2 regions of the Citricoccus parietis genome follow, and region 2 is predicted to be linked to the other one. Evidence: predicted binding sites of a transcription regulator. Region 2 holds the regulator's gene; the other holds the start of a gene.
The links. The regulator LexA, encoded in region 2, represses DNA repair genes until DNA is damaged. The targets are predictions, from matches to a motif close to TCGAACANNTGTTCGA.
Positions count from the first base shown of each region.

Region 1 (7,904 bases), on a different contig from region 2:
AGGGCGATGTGGTCCACCACGGCGGCCCCGAGAAGGCCCTGCTGTGCTACGGACGGGCCCACTACGCCGCCTGGCGGGCAGAGGGGCTCGACCTGCCGGAGGGCGCCCTCTTCGAGAACCTCACCGTGGACGGCCTGACGGAGTCCGAGGTCTGCCTGGAGGACGTCTGGGACGTGGAGGGAGTCCGGCTGCAGGTGACGCAGTCACGGCGCCCCTGCTGGAAACTGTCCTCCCGATGGGGCGTCCCCGACCTGGCCCGCCGCGTGCAGTCCACCGGCCGCACCGGCTGGTACCTCCGGGTGCTGACACCGGGGACCCTGCAGGCCGGTCAGGTGATGAGGCTGGTCGAGCGCAATCCGGGCGCGGTGGACCTGGCCGAGCTGTCCCGCGTGATGAACGTGGACAAGGGTGATATCCCGGCCATCGAGCGGATCCTGGCCTCCCCCGGCGTGCCGGGGCGGTGGCGGACCACCCTGCAGCGGCGCCTGGAAGTACACCGGGCACGAACGAACGGCGCGGGCAGCTCGGACGGTGGGGGCGGCCCGCGCAGCCCAGGCGACTCGGACGGCCGGCTCACGGACGAGGAGGACACCGACCGGTTGCGGGAGTGACCTCAGCCACGGCAGGAATACCCATGCCGCCCGCTTGTGTTTCCTTCAGTGAACTCTGACTCGAGAACCAACTCGAGAACCATCGGTATCGCACGCCGCGCTCCGGCTCGGGCGTGAGCCACCGCATGTGACGTACCCACGGCAAAGGAATCCATGACGACCACGGCAGTCACCCCCGGCAGCATCGGCATCCTCGGCGCAGGCCGAGTCGGGGCCGCAGTGGCCCGCCGGGCGGTCGAATCGGGCTGCGGGGTCCGCATCGCCACCGCCAGACCCGCCCGGGAGATCGAGCTGCTGGCCGAGATCGTCACGCCGGGCGCCGTCGCCGTCGATGCGGCGGAGCTGGCGGAGACAGACCTGACCGTCATCGCCATCCCGTTGCGGAGGTACCGGGATCTGGACCCGGCGCACTTTGCCGGCCGGACCGTCGTCGACGTCATGAACTACTGGGCCCCCACGGACGGCGAGCAGTCGGATTTCGAGCGGGATGCCCGCTCCACCAGTGAGATCATCCAGGACCACCTGCACGGTGCCCTCCTGGTCAAGTCGCTGAACCACATCGGTTACCACGACCTGGAGACCGATCACCGGGCCTCCGGCGCTGCGGACCGCCGTGCCCTGGCCGTCGCCAGCGATCATGAGCCGTCGCGTGCGCTGGTCGCAGCCTTCATCGACCGGATCGGCTTCGATGCCGTCGACGCCGGCCCGCTCGCCGCCGGGCGTGCCTTCCAGCCCGGGACGGAGATCTTCAACGGCAGCCATTCGGCGGTGCAGTTGCGTGGCCTGCTGACCGAGGCCTGCGCGGTGGCCGGCGTCTGACTGGCGCCCCGTCTCCACTGCGGCGCCAGCCCGGCTCGGACCTCAGTCGCGGCCGGAGTCCGGGGCCTTCGGCTCCGGTGCGGGGCTGTCGAGGTAGCCCGGGTACTTCTTCTGGAGCCGGGCCCGCTGGAGATCGACGTCGGAGGCGGCTCGCGAGTCCGGGTCCACCTCGTCGTGGGGATGGCGCACATCTTCTGGCAGGTGCCCCTGGTAGCGCTCGACGAGCATGTCCTCGGCCTGCGAGGACCGGTACTGCACCCGCCGGACCGACCGGACCATGAGGCGGATGACCACGATGGCCATGGCCACCATCAGTGCCGTGAACAGGAATCCCTCAATGCCGGGCGTGACCTCAGTCTGGTCGAGTCCGGGACGCAGCGTCGGTTCCTGCACCCCGGGCAGCGGCTGTTCCGAGGCCTCGCCACCACTGCTGGACGCGGGGGCGGCAGATGGGGATACGGCAAGGGGAAGGAAGGCGATCACGGTCACCCAGTCTACCGTCCCCACACGACGGGCCGGCCCGCGGCAGCGGGCGGCCGCCCTGCGGCAACCGTGCGGCCAGCACGCGGCCGACGCACAGCCGATACCGGCCGGCGTCGGGTCAGCGCAGTCCGGTGAAGAGGTCCGTCTCCGGCAGTGTGGTCTCCACGCGCGAATCGATCAGCACGTAGTCCTCCCACGGCCAGGTCCGCCGCAGCAGGGCATTCGGCGTGGCGAAGAATTGGCCCTCCGGATCGATCTGGGTGCGGTGGGCACGCAGGGCGTTGTCCCTCTGCTCGAAGTAGTCGGCCACGTGGATCTGGGTGGTGACCTGGTGGCGCGTCAGCCGGAATCGAGCCGGGGCGGTGGCGGACGGCACGTCCTGCTCGGCCGCCTGGGCCTCGGCCCGCTCCTGCTCTTCCAGGAGCTTGCGGAACCACTCGAGCCGCTCCGTGTACGGCGATTCCTCGCCCGCCTCCAGGTAGGCCTCGTGCAGGGCCCGGTACTTGTCCGGGTTGAAGGCACGGTCGTAGTAGAGCTTGGAGGGGGTCCAGGCCTCCCCGGTCCCGGGATACCGCTCCGGGTCCCCGGCGGCCCGGTAGGCCTCCACCGTGACCTCGTGGGATTTGATGTGGTCCGGGTGCGGGTAGCCACCGATCTCGTCGTAGCTGATCAACACGTGCGGACGGAACTCACGGATCACCCTGACCAACGGGGCCGCCGCCTGTTCCAGGGGGAGGGTGCCGAAGCTGCCGAAGGGCAGCGGGGGCATCGGATCACCCTCGGGCAGTCCGGAGTCCATGAAGCCGAGCCACCGGTGCTCGATGCCGAGAGCGGCCCCGGCCTCCTGCATCTCGGTCCGCCGCACGCCGGTGATGTCCCGGTCCAGGCGCACCGTGTCCCCGTAGCCCGGGTTGAGCAGGTCCCCCCGCTCACCCCCGGTACAGGTCACGACCATGACCTCGGCTCCGGCGGCCTCGTAGGCGGCCATCATGGCGGCGCCCTTGGAGGATTCGTCGTCCGGGTGGGCATGGACGGCCATCAGCCGCAGACCCTGGGACGCCGGCACTCCCCCGGCCTCGGGGACGGCATGGTGTTCTTCCGGCTCGACCGAGCCGTACGACGTCTGCCCCACGGACACCCCGAATTCCGGCGCAGCGATGCCGTCCCGGTGCTCCGGGTCGTCCAGGTTGGTCGGGTTCGTACTGCTCACGTGGCCTCGGCTGCTTTCCCGTCCCGGAGGTCACCCGCCGGTGTGTGCGGGGGTTCGGGACGGCATGTTCGGGGACCGGTCGGTCCGGGGAATGAACTGCGGTGGACGGTGACGCGCCGGGATACCATGGAGTGATATGACTTCTACACTCCAGACCTCGGCGGAGCCTGCTCCGGTGGACAGCCTAGCGAACCGGTATGGGCGTCCCCAACGGATCCGCCCCTCGTTCGCTCAGCGCTGGGGAAAATGGATCGCCGCCGCGGCCCTCGCCCTGGCCGTGGGGGTCATCGTGTGGTTCACCGCCTCAGCCAACGCCCAGACGCTGGGTTGGAAGGACGTCGGTTTCACGATCGAGTCGCCCACGCAGGCCTCGGTGCGGTTCCAGCTCACCAAGGACCCTGAGGACACGGTCCAGTGCGCCATCCAGGTGCTCTCGGAGGAGAAGGCCGTGGTCGGCTGGCGTACCGTCACCATCGGTCCGGAGCCGGCGTCCGAGGACTCCAGGCCAGCGGGCACCCCGACGTACTACGACGTCGACCTGCGCACCGATGCGCTCGGCGTCAATGGCGGCGTGAACGCGTGCTGGTTCCCCGAGGACTCATGAGACGCACATCACCTCGAATATGACGTATCTGAAACACATCCGTTAGAATCAAGAGCAGTACGTTTCAACCCCGCCTGTCGGGGGCCTCCCGTGGAACACCGGGTGGCTCCGCCGGCGGGGTTCTTGCATGATCGCCCCCCGGGCCGCACTAGGCGGCTCAGCATCATGCGCGCGGCAGCACCGGCAGTCCCTCAGTGGCGTACCGGATGGCCGCTGACGAGCAATTCGAAGGAGACACGCGTCCATGAGCAACACCGATAGCGCTCCCTGGCTGACCCAGGAGGCCTACGACCGCCTGAAGCAGGAACTGGATCAGATCTCCGGACCCGGCCGTCAGGAGATCATCGACCGCATCGAGCAGGCGCGCGAAGAGGGTGACCTCAAGGAGAACGGCGGTTACCACGCCGCTCGCGAGGAGCAGTCCAAGAACGAGGGCCGCATCATCGAGCTCAAGCGACTGCTCGAGACCGCCCAGGTGGGCGCTTCCCCGGAGGACAACGGCGTGGTGGAGCCCGGCATGGTCGTGGAGGCCAAGATCGCCGGCGACCTGGAGGCCTTCCTCTTCGGCAACCGCGAGATCGCCGATGACAAGGACTCCATCACCGTCTACTCCGAGCGCTCCCCGCTGGGTGCCGCCATCCAGGGCTCCAAGGTCGGCGACAAGCTGACCTATGCCGCCCCGAACGGCAAGGACATCGCGGTGGAGATCGTCTCCGCCAAGCCGTACAAGGCCTGATTGTCACGCGGGCGGACCTGGCGCTGACAGCCTGGTCCGACCGGCAGGGCCCGTTCCCTGCACACCGCTTTCCCGACGGCGGTGCACCGGTTCCCCGGTGCGCCGCCGTTCTCGTGGGTGAGGTTGCTGGTGGGTGAGGCTGCCGGTGGGTGAGGCTGCCGGTGGGGCGGGTGGCCTGCCAGGTGAGGCGGCGGGTGTGGCGACGGATGACGTAGCGGCCAGCGGAACGCGACGGCCAGCCCGGTACCTTGTTAGGCTGGTGGCATGCTCATCGTCGAAGAGATGTTCCTGCTGCTCACCAAGGACCACGGGACGGCCAGCCGAGCGCGGGGATACCGCCGCTATGGTCTCGCGGCGGCCGCCCTCGCCGACCTCGCCGAGCTCGGGACGATCGAGATCGCCCGGGAGGGCAAGGACCCGCAGGTCACGGTGGTGCGGGCCGGGATGACCGGCCACGCTCCGCTGGATGCCGTCCTGCCGGCCCTGGACTCGATGTCGGGGCAGAAGATCTCCACCCTGGTGGGCCGTTCCCAGCTCGACCCGGACACGGCCGTGGGCCGGAGCCTGGCCCGGCAGGGCATCGTCACCGAGGAGTCCCGCTTCCTCGGTGGACCTCACTTCATGACCACCAGTCCTGCCCCGGAGATCGCCCTGCGTGAGCGGCTGGGCCAGGTGCTCACCGGCGACCGTCCGGCCACCCTCGCCGAGGCGACGGAACTCGGCCTCCTCAAGGCCCTCAACGTGGCCCACGGTCTATTGGGCCCGGCCCGCGGCCAGATGGATCGGCGCGAGCTGTCCCGGCGCATCGAGGAGATCTCCCATAGCGTTCCGGCCGTGGAGGCCGTCAAGCGCCGAGTGGGCCCCTTCACCGCGTCCACCATGGCCACGGTCGTCACCAACGCTGACTGAGAATCCACAGACCCCGAGCCCGTCCCGCCTCGGTCCTCATTCAGTCCCGAGCCCAGGCCTCATCCCAGTCCTGGCCCCAGGCCTCATCCCAGTCTTGGCCCCAGCCCTCATCCCAGTCCTGACCCCAGCCCTCATCCCAGTCCTGACCCCAGCCCTCGCCCCAGTCCTGACCCCAGCCCTCGCCCCATTCCTGGGCAACCGAGTAAGCCTCTCTTGGTCCGCCTCGTCCTCCACGCTGTCCTCCACACCGCGCAGCTTGAGGCGTGCCAACCACATCTCGAGCCCTCAGCGCTAAACTCGTCCGCCACTCGTGTTCGAATACCAGTACTAGTCCATCATGGCTGGTGGAAAACGGTTCAAGGGCACAGGACGGGAGGGTCGATGGCAGATAGTGATGAGCTGGCTGAGCTGCCCCTGCCCGAACTATTGGCGCAATCCCGCGCCTTGGCCGCCGAACTCTCCTCTCGATTGGCTGACCCAAGACTGGCGGACCGATTGCCCCGCCTCCGGCGGCACCCGGCAGAAGACCGTAGCGCTGACTGGGGCCTCTACGCCCATGCGGACCGTCCCACCCCTGAGGTAGACGGTTCGGGGGACTCAGACGATTCCGGCAGAGCCGGGCAGCGGGGCGGGGACATGCACATCGGCGGAGCTTCAGACTCCGGGGACGCCTCGGTCATCGACGATGAATCGGGCAATCATGAAGATGAGGACTCCCCCTGCAGCGAGAACGTGGCCGGGTCCTTGCCGGAGTTGCATGTGGGCGTGGAGGCGCTGGCGCGCGCCATCGACTCCGCGCGGACCGCCCTGGCCGGGCACACTGACCGGATTTTCGAGGCACATCAACTTCGGGAGGAAGTGTTGGGCATCCCGCCCGGAAAGTGTGCCTTCAGGAACGGCGCAGAATACTTGCGCGACCTCTTGCGGATCGACCGTCGCGAGGCGAAAGCCCGGCTGGCCCGGGCCGCCCACACCATGGCGTCGCTGACACTGGACCGAGCCACCGTGATACCCGCCGATATGCCGGTCCTGTCCGAGGCGGTGCAGAAAGCCGAGCTGGGCGAAGCAGCGGTGGACATGATCGTGGGAACGATCGCCTCCGCCCAACGCGAGGCCGTCCTGGCAAACACGGCTCCCGGAACGGTAGACGGCCTTCTCGCGGACGGTGAACGGCTGCTCGTCGCCCAGGCCCGGGATCTGGATCCGGACACGCTGAGAAAGGTCTGCACTCACTGGCGGCAGCGTTTCGAAGCCGTGGTCAATCCAGACGGTTCCGAACCGACCGACGACCAGCTCAAGGCCATGCAGGGCCTGTTCTACCGCGGCCCGGGCAAGGGGCTGCATCAGTGGACACTGCTGGCCAGCGACGCACAGCATGAAGTCCTCAAGACGGTGATCTCCGCTGCATCCAGCCCCCGGAAGACTCGCTCTGACTGCAGGACGGACCCGAAGGGTCGAAACCATGACCACATCGGCACTGGCACTGGCACTGGCACCAACACCAACGATGCAGACTGTGCAACCGAACTGGCCGCGAATGAGGCCCTCGACGGACGCCGCCGGGCTCAGCGAGAACTCGACGGGCTCGTCAGTGCTTTGACGGGCGCGCTGGCCCTGGTCGGTATCGGTCCTGAGACGGGCATGGACGCGGACGGCCGCAGCATCGGGAACACCAACCCGACGGGCAACGCCCACCCTGGACCCAGGGGCCGGGCCCGGCCCCAGATCATGGCGGTCATCGACTACGAAACCCTGTTCGCCCGATTCGGCACTGCGGACGACGTGCATGTCGACGAACGGACTCCACGAAGCGGCTCGAACGAATCATCCGGACACCTCGGCCCACCCGGCCCATCTAGTCCACTTGGTCCACTTGGTCCACCGAGTCCACCGAGTCCACCGGGACGCCATGATCGGACGATCTCGACCATGTCCTACGTGGGAGACGTCAATCCACAGACGATCCGACAGCTCGCGTGCGAGGCCGATCTGATCCCGGTCGTGCTGGGCGGCAGCGGCGAGGTCCTGGACGTGGGCCGCTCCAAGCGGTTGTTCACGCCTCAGCTCAGGCGCGCCATCACCGCCCGGGACGGTGGTTGCACGGCACCCGGTTGCTCGATTCCGGCACCGTGGTGCGAGGCCCACCACATCCACCACTGGGAGGACGGTGGTCCGACATCGGTGGAGAACGGAGCACTGCTGTGCTCACACCACCACCACGCCGTTCACGCCGGAGCCTGGGAGATCTCCGTCCGCCGGGGCATCCCGTGGTTCGTCCCGGCCCGGTATCTCGACCCCGAACGGCGGCCCCGCCGCAACTTCTATTGGCGTCCCGGTCTGGCGGCTTAGACATGGTGCCCAAGGGTCAGGATGCGTGGGCCGCTCAGAGGAACCCGGCTAATGTTGCACGATCGGCTGGTAGCCGGAGGAGCGCAACCGGCCCAGCACCTGCTCCGAGTGCTCGGGTCCGCGGGTCTCCATGTCGATCGTGATCGTCACGTCCCCCATGCTGAGTGAGCCGCCGATGCGGCT
Region 1 is NZ_JBHLWH010000021.1:214,965-222,868, reverse strand. Features, by position in the region: gene ACFFIO_RS08075 (MOSC domain-containing protein) at 1-611, shown strand, start outside; gene ACFFIO_RS08070 (NADPH-dependent F420 reductase) at 765-1,430, shown strand; gene ACFFIO_RS08065 (hypothetical protein) at 1,473-1,913, opposite strand; gene mca (mycothiol conjugate amidase Mca) at 2,032-2,952, opposite strand; gene ACFFIO_RS08055 (DUF4307 domain-containing protein) at 3,260-3,727, shown strand; gene greA (transcription elongation factor GreA) at 3,972-4,463, shown strand; gene ACFFIO_RS08045 (GOLPH3/VPS74 family protein) at 4,728-5,372, shown strand; gene ACFFIO_RS08040 (HNH endonuclease signature motif containing protein) at 5,754-7,721, shown strand; gene ilvA (threonine ammonia-lyase) at 7,770-7,904, opposite strand, start outside.
Region 1: ACFFIO_RS08040 (HNH endonuclease signature motif containing protein) is a predicted target of LexA. The motif match lies at 5,687-5,702, and genes of this name have one in related genera.

Region 2 (7,904 bases):
CTCCCCGCTGTGCAGCGGGTCGAGACACCGTCCGTGATGGCACCCACTCTCCCCTGAGCCTGCGTGACCCGACTGTCCGGGTCCTGGTATGCCGCGATTCCTCGCGCCGATCCCACGCCGGCCCGACCCGTGAAGGAGGCCCTGGTGGCCCCGAAAACCCCCATCCACAGCGGCGACCTGAACACTCTCGGCGTCCCCGCCAGCGACTACCCTAGAGACCACACCTCATCCAAGGAGACCATGACCGAGACCACCCCGCAGGGGAACGAACAGCCCGCGAACGAGCAGCACGGGAACGAGTCCGAGATCCGGGACGTGATCGACCGGATCCTCGCGGCCGATGCAGCCAGTGCCGCCAAGAACGCCCCCGAACAGGGCCGGGCGCTCGCACTGTCTGAAGGCGGTGACGGGCACACCGAGGCGGACGGCGAGCAGTTCGACCTGGCCGAACGTCAGGCGTTGCGGCGCGTCAGCGGACTGTCCACCGAGCTCGAGGACATGAGCGAGGTCGAGTACCGTCAGCTGCGCCTGGAGCGGGTCGTTCTCGCCGGCCTCTGGTCCGAGGGGACCGCGGAGGACGCCGAGAACTCCCTGCGCGAGCTCGCGGCCCTGGCCGAGACGGCGGGGTCCGAGGTCCTGGACGGTCTGATCCAGCGCCGCCACCTGCCCGACCCGGCCACCTTCCTGGGCAAGGGCAAGGCCGAGGAGCTGCGCGGCATCGTGGCGATGACCGGGGCGGACACCGTCGTCGTGGACTCGGAGCTGGCACCCTCCCAGCGACGTGCCCTGGAGGACATCGTCCGCGTCAAGGTCATCGACCGCACGGCGCTGATCCTGGACATCTTCGCCCAGCACGCCCAGTCCCGTGAGGGCCGCGCCCAAGTGGAACTGGCGCAGCTGGAGTACCTGTTGCCGCGCCTGCGCGGTTGGGGTGAGTCCATGTCCCGCCAGGCCGGTGGCCGTGCCGCCGGCGGTGAGGGCATCGGCTCCCGCGGCCCCGGTGAGACCAAGATCGAGCTGGATCGCCGCCGCATCCGCACCCGCATGGCCAAGCTGCGCCGGGAGATCGCCGCGATGAAGCCGGCGCGTGAGACCAAGCGGGCCAACCGGCGTCGCAACCGGGTGCCTTCCGTGGCGATCGCCGGGTATACGAACGCCGGCAAGTCCTCCCTGCTCAACCGCCTCACGCATGCCGGTGTGCTCGTGGAGAACGCCCTGTTCGCCACACTGGATCCGACGGTGCGCAAATCCGTCACCCCGGACGGCATCGGCTACACGCTCTCGGACACGGTCGGCTTCGTCCGCTCGTTGCCGACACAGCTGGTCGAGGCCTTCCGCTCCACCCTGGAGGAGGTGGCCGACGCGGACGTGATCCTGCATGTCGTCGACGCCTCGCACCCAGATCCCGAGGGGCAGATCGCCGCCGTGCGATCCGTGCTCGCCGAGGTGGACGCCCGGCAGATCCCGGAGATCATCGTGCTGAACAAGGCCGACGCCGCCGACCCGGTGGTGGTGGCCCGGCTGCGTCAGAAGGAACCGCGGTCAGTGGTCGTCTCCGCCCGCACCGGGGAGGGGATCGAGGAACTCGAACGCGCCGTCTCGGACGCGATCCCGCGCCCGAACGTGGCCCTGGACCTGTTGATCCCGTTCACGGACGGGGACGTGGTCTCGCGCCTGCACTCGCCGGACGCGGACATCATCTCGGAGACCTACGAGGCCGAGGGCACGCGGCTCCGGGTACTGGTCCGAGAGGACATCGCCGAGGACCTGCGTCGCTATGCCGCCGAGAGGTCCGCGGACGGACAGGAGCGCGCCGGAGCATGACAGAGACGGTCGAGGAAGCCGCGCCGGCTGCCGTGGCGGGGCCCGCCGCCGAGCCCCGTACCGACGCCGAGCGTGAGGCCCTGCGGCTGCTGGACGCCGCCGTCACAGCCACCGGGGGTCAGCGCCGGGAAGGGCAGCGGCGCATGGTCGTGGAGGTCGCCCGGTCCCTGGAGACCGGGCAGCACCTGCTGGTGCAGGCGGGCACCGGCACCGGGAAGTCGTTGGCGTACCTGGTGCCGGCGCTCCAGCACGCCCTGGAGGCCGAGAACCCGGTGGTGGTGGCCACCGCCACCCTGGCGTTGCAGTCCCAGATCATGCGACGGGATGCGCCCAAGCTGCTGGAAGCCCTGCGGGACGAGCTGCCCCGTCCCATGAACATCGCCCTGGTCAAGGGCCGGTCCAACTACCTGTGCAAGCACAAGCTGGAGGGCGGCTTCCCGGAGGAGGACGGCCAGGCACTGTTCGGCATGGCCGACGACGGCGAGATGCTGTCCGGATCCGACGGTGGCCCGACCAGCCCCCTGGGCCGCGAGGTCCTGCGGCTGCGGGAATGGTCCGAGGAGACGGACACGGGGGACCGGGACGACCTCGATCCGGGCGTCACCGACCGCGCGTGGCGCCAGGTCTCGGTGTCCGCGGTGGACTGCCTGGGCGCCCAGAAGTGCCCGATGGCGGCCGAGTGCTTCTCCGAGCGGGCGCGCGCGGACGCCGGAGAGGCAGACGTGGTGGTCACCAATCACGCCATGCTCGCCATCGCCGCCTTCGAGGGACTCGCGGTGCTGCCCGAGTTCGAGGCCGTGGTGGTGGACGAGGCCCACGAACTCCAGGACCGCGTGACCGGGGCGGTGACCGGCCAGCTCTCCGGGGCCATCGTGCAGGCCGCGGCCTCCTCGGCCCGTAAGCACACGGCCATCGCCGTGGAGGACCTGGTGCAGGCCGGCGCCGGCCTTGACGCCGCCTTCACCGCCACCCCCACGGGCCTGATACCGCGTGGGCCGGACGAGGTCCAGCAGAACGCCCTGAAGGCTGTCCGTGATGCGGCCCGCCAGGGGCTCAGTGATTCCAAGCCGAGCGGGGGAGGTGCCGACTCCGCGGCCGACGGCGGGCGTCAGATGGCCCGATCCCGGATGCAGGACGTCCTGGACGTGGCCGAGCGGATGCTGGAGACCACCCCGGACACCAGTCACCCCGAGGTGCTCTGGGCGTCCCGTCCGGGCCACTTCGAGCCCGGCACCGGGTGGATCCCCGGGGACGAGTCCGCGGCTCCGATGCTCTACGTGGCCCCGCTGTCCGTGGCCGGCAAACTCCGTGAGGGACTCTTCGGCCAGGCCACGACCGTGCTGACCTCGGCCACGCTGGCCATCGGTGAGTCGTTCAACCCGGTGGCGGGATCCCTCGGCCTGATGGGCGAGGGGGCGCCGGCCTGGACCGGTCTGGACGTGGGCAGCCCCTTCGACTACCCGAGGCAGGGTGTGCTCTACGTGGCCCGGCATCTGCCGAAGCCGGGTCGGTTCGCTGCCCCCGAGGCCTATGACGAACTCGAGGCACTGCTCAGGGCGTCCGGCGGCGGCGCTCTGTGCCTGTTCTCCTCCAAACGAGCCGCCGAGGACGCTGCCGCCGAGATGCGCACGCGGCTCGGTCCGAAGCCCACGATCCTGTGCCAGGGCGACACCACGCTGACCGCCCTGGTGCGTCAGTTCGCCACGGAGGAGGACACCTGTCTGTTCGGGACCATGAGCCTGTGGCAGGGCGTGGACGTACCCGGCGAGTCCTGCCGCCTGGTGGTCATCGATCGGATCCCGTTCCCGCGACCGGACGATCCCCTGTCCACGGCGCGGTCCAGAGACATCAGCCGGCATGGCGGCAACGGGTTCATGGCGGTCTCCGCCTCCCATGCGGCGGTCCGCCTGGCGCAGGGCGCCGGCCGGCTCATCAGGACCGCGACGGACCGCGGTGTGGTGGCTGTCCTCGACTCCAGGCTCGCGACGGAACGGTACGGATCGTTCCTGCGTTCGACCCTGCCGGACTTCTGGCCGACGGCCGATCCCTCCGTGGTCCGCGGCGTGCTGGAGCGGCTCCGTCCCGCTGACTAGCGGATCAGCATCTCGAGGGCGCCGACCGTGCGAATGGCCCGCCATTCGATGCCGGGGGCCGGGCTCCAGGCCGGCCAGTCCACGGACCATCCGCCATCGGGCTCCTGGGCGGATGCGAGCCACCGGCGGTCCCGGGACATCACGGCCGCAGGGACCAGGCCGCCGTAGAGGTCCGAGGGGAAGGGGACCGTCCAAGGATGGTGGACCAGGTCGAGCGCATGGATGCTCTCGTCCTCAACGCCACCCTGCACGGGGAGGGAGCCGTTGGCGGACAACCGCTCACGAAGGGCTGCCAGAATCGGGCTGTCGACCGAGCCCGTGGGAAGGCCGTCCGCAGCGAGGAACCTCAGGGCGTACTTGGCCTCATAGGCGGGCAGGTCGCCGGCAGTCGCAGCCCGGGACAAGCGGAGGCGGCACCAGTCCGAGGCGGCCTCAGCCCACCCGCCCGCGAACCCCGTCAGCAGGGCTGCGGCGGCGAAGCCATACGTGAGGTGCGAACCGCCGGGAACCGGTTGGACCCACGGTGCATGGGGCCACTCGAGGGAGGCCTCGGTGACGAACGGCACGGAACCGTCCAGCCCGGAAGTCGAGGCCACCCATTCCAGTCCAGAGCGAACCCAGGGGTGCTCGGCCAGATCCCAACCGGCCAAGAGGTCCAGAGCCGTCAGCGTGGAGAGCGCCTCACTCTTCGGTGACTGCACATCGGGTTCGAGGCCGTGACCGAATCCACCGTCAGGATTGCGGTACGCCCCCAGGGCAGCCAGGACACCCTCGGTGCCGCCGCCGTGGAGCAGCAGGTCCACCCGGCGGCGTTCGAGCAGCCGCCCGTGGGTGTAGACGAACTCCTCGGCATCCGCCACGCGGACGCCCGGCGGCAGAGGCCGATGGTTCATGGGGCTCAGAGCGCCCGGAGTACCGTGACGACCTTGCCCATGACCGTCGCCTCGTCGCCGAGGATGGGCTCATACGCAGAGTTCTGCGGCAGCAGCCACGTGTGGCCATCCCGCTGCCGGAAGGTCTTGACGGTGGCCTCGTCGTCCAGCAACGCGGCGACGATGTCCCCGTTCTGTGCGTTGTTCTGCTGACGCACCACCACCCAGTCGCCGTCGCAGATGGCCGCATCGACCATGGAATCGCCGTAGACCTTCAGCATGAACAGTTCCCCCTCGCCGGTCAGTTGACGCGGCAGGGTCATGACGTCCTCGACCTGCTGGTCGGCGAGGATCGGCCCACCGGCGGCAATCCGGCCCACCAGGGGGACCGGGACGGCATCACCGTCGGCGGCCCCGGTGTGCAGGGTCCTCACCGCCCCCTCCGGCGTGGCTGCCGATTCGGGGGACGTGACGGCGGACTCGGCCACGAGGGCCAGGCCGTTCTCGTCCAGCAGGACCTCCATGGCCCGCGGGCGGCCCGGATCCTTGCGGATGTAGCCGAGCTTCTCCAGCTGACCCAGTTGATGGGTGACCGATGACAGCGAGGCCAAGCCGGCCGCATCTCCGATCTCCCGCATGGACGGCGGATACCCGTGTGCGGCGATCGCAGAGCGGATGGATCCGAGGATGATCCGCTGACGATCGGTGAGGGGCCGGACGCCGTGATCGTGGTGCGGGTCCGGGGCGGGAGTGGGAATCCGGGGGGCCATTCGACCATCCGTTCTTATCGTGTCCGTCGGTCTTGGTGAAGTGTCTCTTGCTGGTCGCTGGGTCCGACGGTACCGGAGTCACACCCTCGATTCAAAGATATGTTCGAATTTTTCTTGGCATGTTTCGAACAGGCGTGCTAGACATGACGTCGAAGCAGTCGAACACACGTTCTAGATGGCCCGGGGTTCCGGGAGGAGAGGCAGAAGAGCATGAGCACTGCAGCATCGGTCCAGATCCGCACGGCCGGCTCCGCCGGATTCCACCTGAACCGCCGTGGTCGTTTCCTCTTCGTGGGGTTCCCCGTCATCGTTCTGGCGGTCCTGGCCGCAGTGGCCGCCGTCTTCTTCGGCGCCCACGGGATGGCTCCGGCGGCGGCCTCCGATGACCAGCCGGCTGCGGACGTGGAGACGGTCACGGTGAACTATGGCGACACCTTGTGGGCCATCGCCGGGCGCACGGCCCCCGAGTCGCCCCGCAACGAGGCCATCCTGCGCATCGGCGAACTTAATGACCTCGACGGTGGCGACCTGCAGCCCGGTCAGGTGTTGTTCGTCCCCGCTGGGGCCTGAGTCTCCGCTGGCCCCGCAGGGAGTGCCGGGGGATTCGACTCCCTTCAGCCCGCCGCTAGGATGGCCTGGGTCCGTAGTGAGGCGGATCAACTGCTGATGACGGGGCACTCATGGGGAACAAGCGCAAGCAGATGAAGTCTGTGGCGACCCCGGTGGCCTTCTCCGCCGTCGGTGCCCTCGTGGCCACTGGTGCCTTCCTCTATCCCGGCTTCGACACGGCTGACCTCGACCTGCATGATGCCGGCATCTGGGTCACCCACAACAGTGGGGGATACGTCGGCCACCTGAACCACGAGTCCACCATCCTGGACGGTGGTTTCCGGCCCCCGGTGGAGGACTTCGAACTTCACCAGGAGGATGCCACCGCCCTCATGCTGGACCCGGCCTCCGGCGCCTTGACCTCCATTGACACCACCGCCATGGTCGCCGGCGACCAGGTCATGATGCCGGCCACCCAGGATTTCGCGCTGGGCGCCGGCGTCATCTCGGCCAGCAATCCCGCCGAGGGGGCCGTCTACGCGGGGACGGTGGACCCGACGCCCCAGGTCTCGACGGACGAACCGCTCTACGAGGCCGAGGGAGCCGTGACGTCGACGACCACGGTGGGTGGCGAGGTGTTCGTGGCGGACCTCGGCCGGGACACCGTGATTCGCTTCGCGGCCGAGGGCGAGCAGCCTGGTGCCCTGGTGGAGACCCGCCAGGACGGCCTCGAAGGGTTGTCCGGAATGCAGGAACCGCAGCTGGTGGCCGTGGGCGACGTTCCGGTGGTGGTGGACCCTGAGTCCGGCACCCTGTCCTGGCCAGGCCACTCCGTGCAGGATGAGCGGCTGGTGGGTGCGGTGCCACAGCCGTCCGGTCCTGAGGTGGACCAGGTGGCTTTGTCTACCGAGCGGGACCTGGTCACCGTGGCTCTGTCCAACGGGGACATTCAGGCCATGAGCATCGTCCCTCCCACGGACGCCTCCGCCGGATCGACCTCACCCGCTGGTGCTGACGGCAGTGTGGCGGCAACGGCCCCCGTTCGGGTAGCCGGTTGCCTTCATGCCGCCTCGGCCGTCACCGGGCACTACCTGCAGGACTGTGACGGTGAAGAACAGGATCAGATCGTCCCCATCCCCGAGCTGACGGCCGGCGCGGAGCTGGTCTTCCGGGTGAACCGCGATGTCGTGGTACTCAACGACACGACGTCCGGGACCAACTGGATGGTCCTCGACCAGATGAAGGTGGTCGCCAACTGGGACGACCTCGAACCGCCCCAGGGCGAGGGCGAGGAGACGGAGGAGGAATCCGACGAGGTCACCCAGGAGACCGCTCTGCCGGAGCGGCAGGAGGAGAACAGGCCGCCCGTGGCGGAGGATGACAGTTTCGGCGTGCGGCCCGGGCGGACCACGCAATTGCCCGTCCTGTTCAATGACTCCGACCCGGACGGTGATGTCCTGACGGTCTCCCTCGAGGGTGACCAGCCCTCAGTGGGCACGGTGCAGGAGATCATCGACGGCATCGGGTTGCAGGTCGTCGTCCCGAAATCCGCGAGCGGCCGGTCCGAGGTGTCCTATGTGGCCAACGACGGGCGTGGTGGCACGGATACGGCTCAGATCTCTCTGCAGGTGGTGCCGGACAGTGAGAATCGGGGGCCCACCCAGGAGCGCAAGGCGGTGCTGCGCGTGCCGGCCGGAGAATCTGTGACGAGCCAGGTCCTGACCGACTGGATCGACCCGGACGGTGACGACCTCCAGCTCGTGGGCGCCCTGGCAGAGGAGCCGGACACCGTGCGC
Region 2 is NZ_JBHLWH010000027.1:157,846-165,749, reverse strand. Features, by position in the region: gene hflX (GTPase HflX) at 241-1,824, shown strand; gene ACFFIO_RS09820 (ATP-dependent DNA helicase) at 1,821-3,917, shown strand; gene ACFFIO_RS09815 (hypothetical protein) at 3,914-4,810, opposite strand; gene lexA (transcriptional repressor LexA) at 4,816-5,559, opposite strand; gene ACFFIO_RS09805 (LysM peptidoglycan-binding domain-containing protein) at 5,770-6,129, shown strand; gene ACFFIO_RS09800 (Ig-like domain-containing protein) at 6,240-7,904, shown strand, end outside.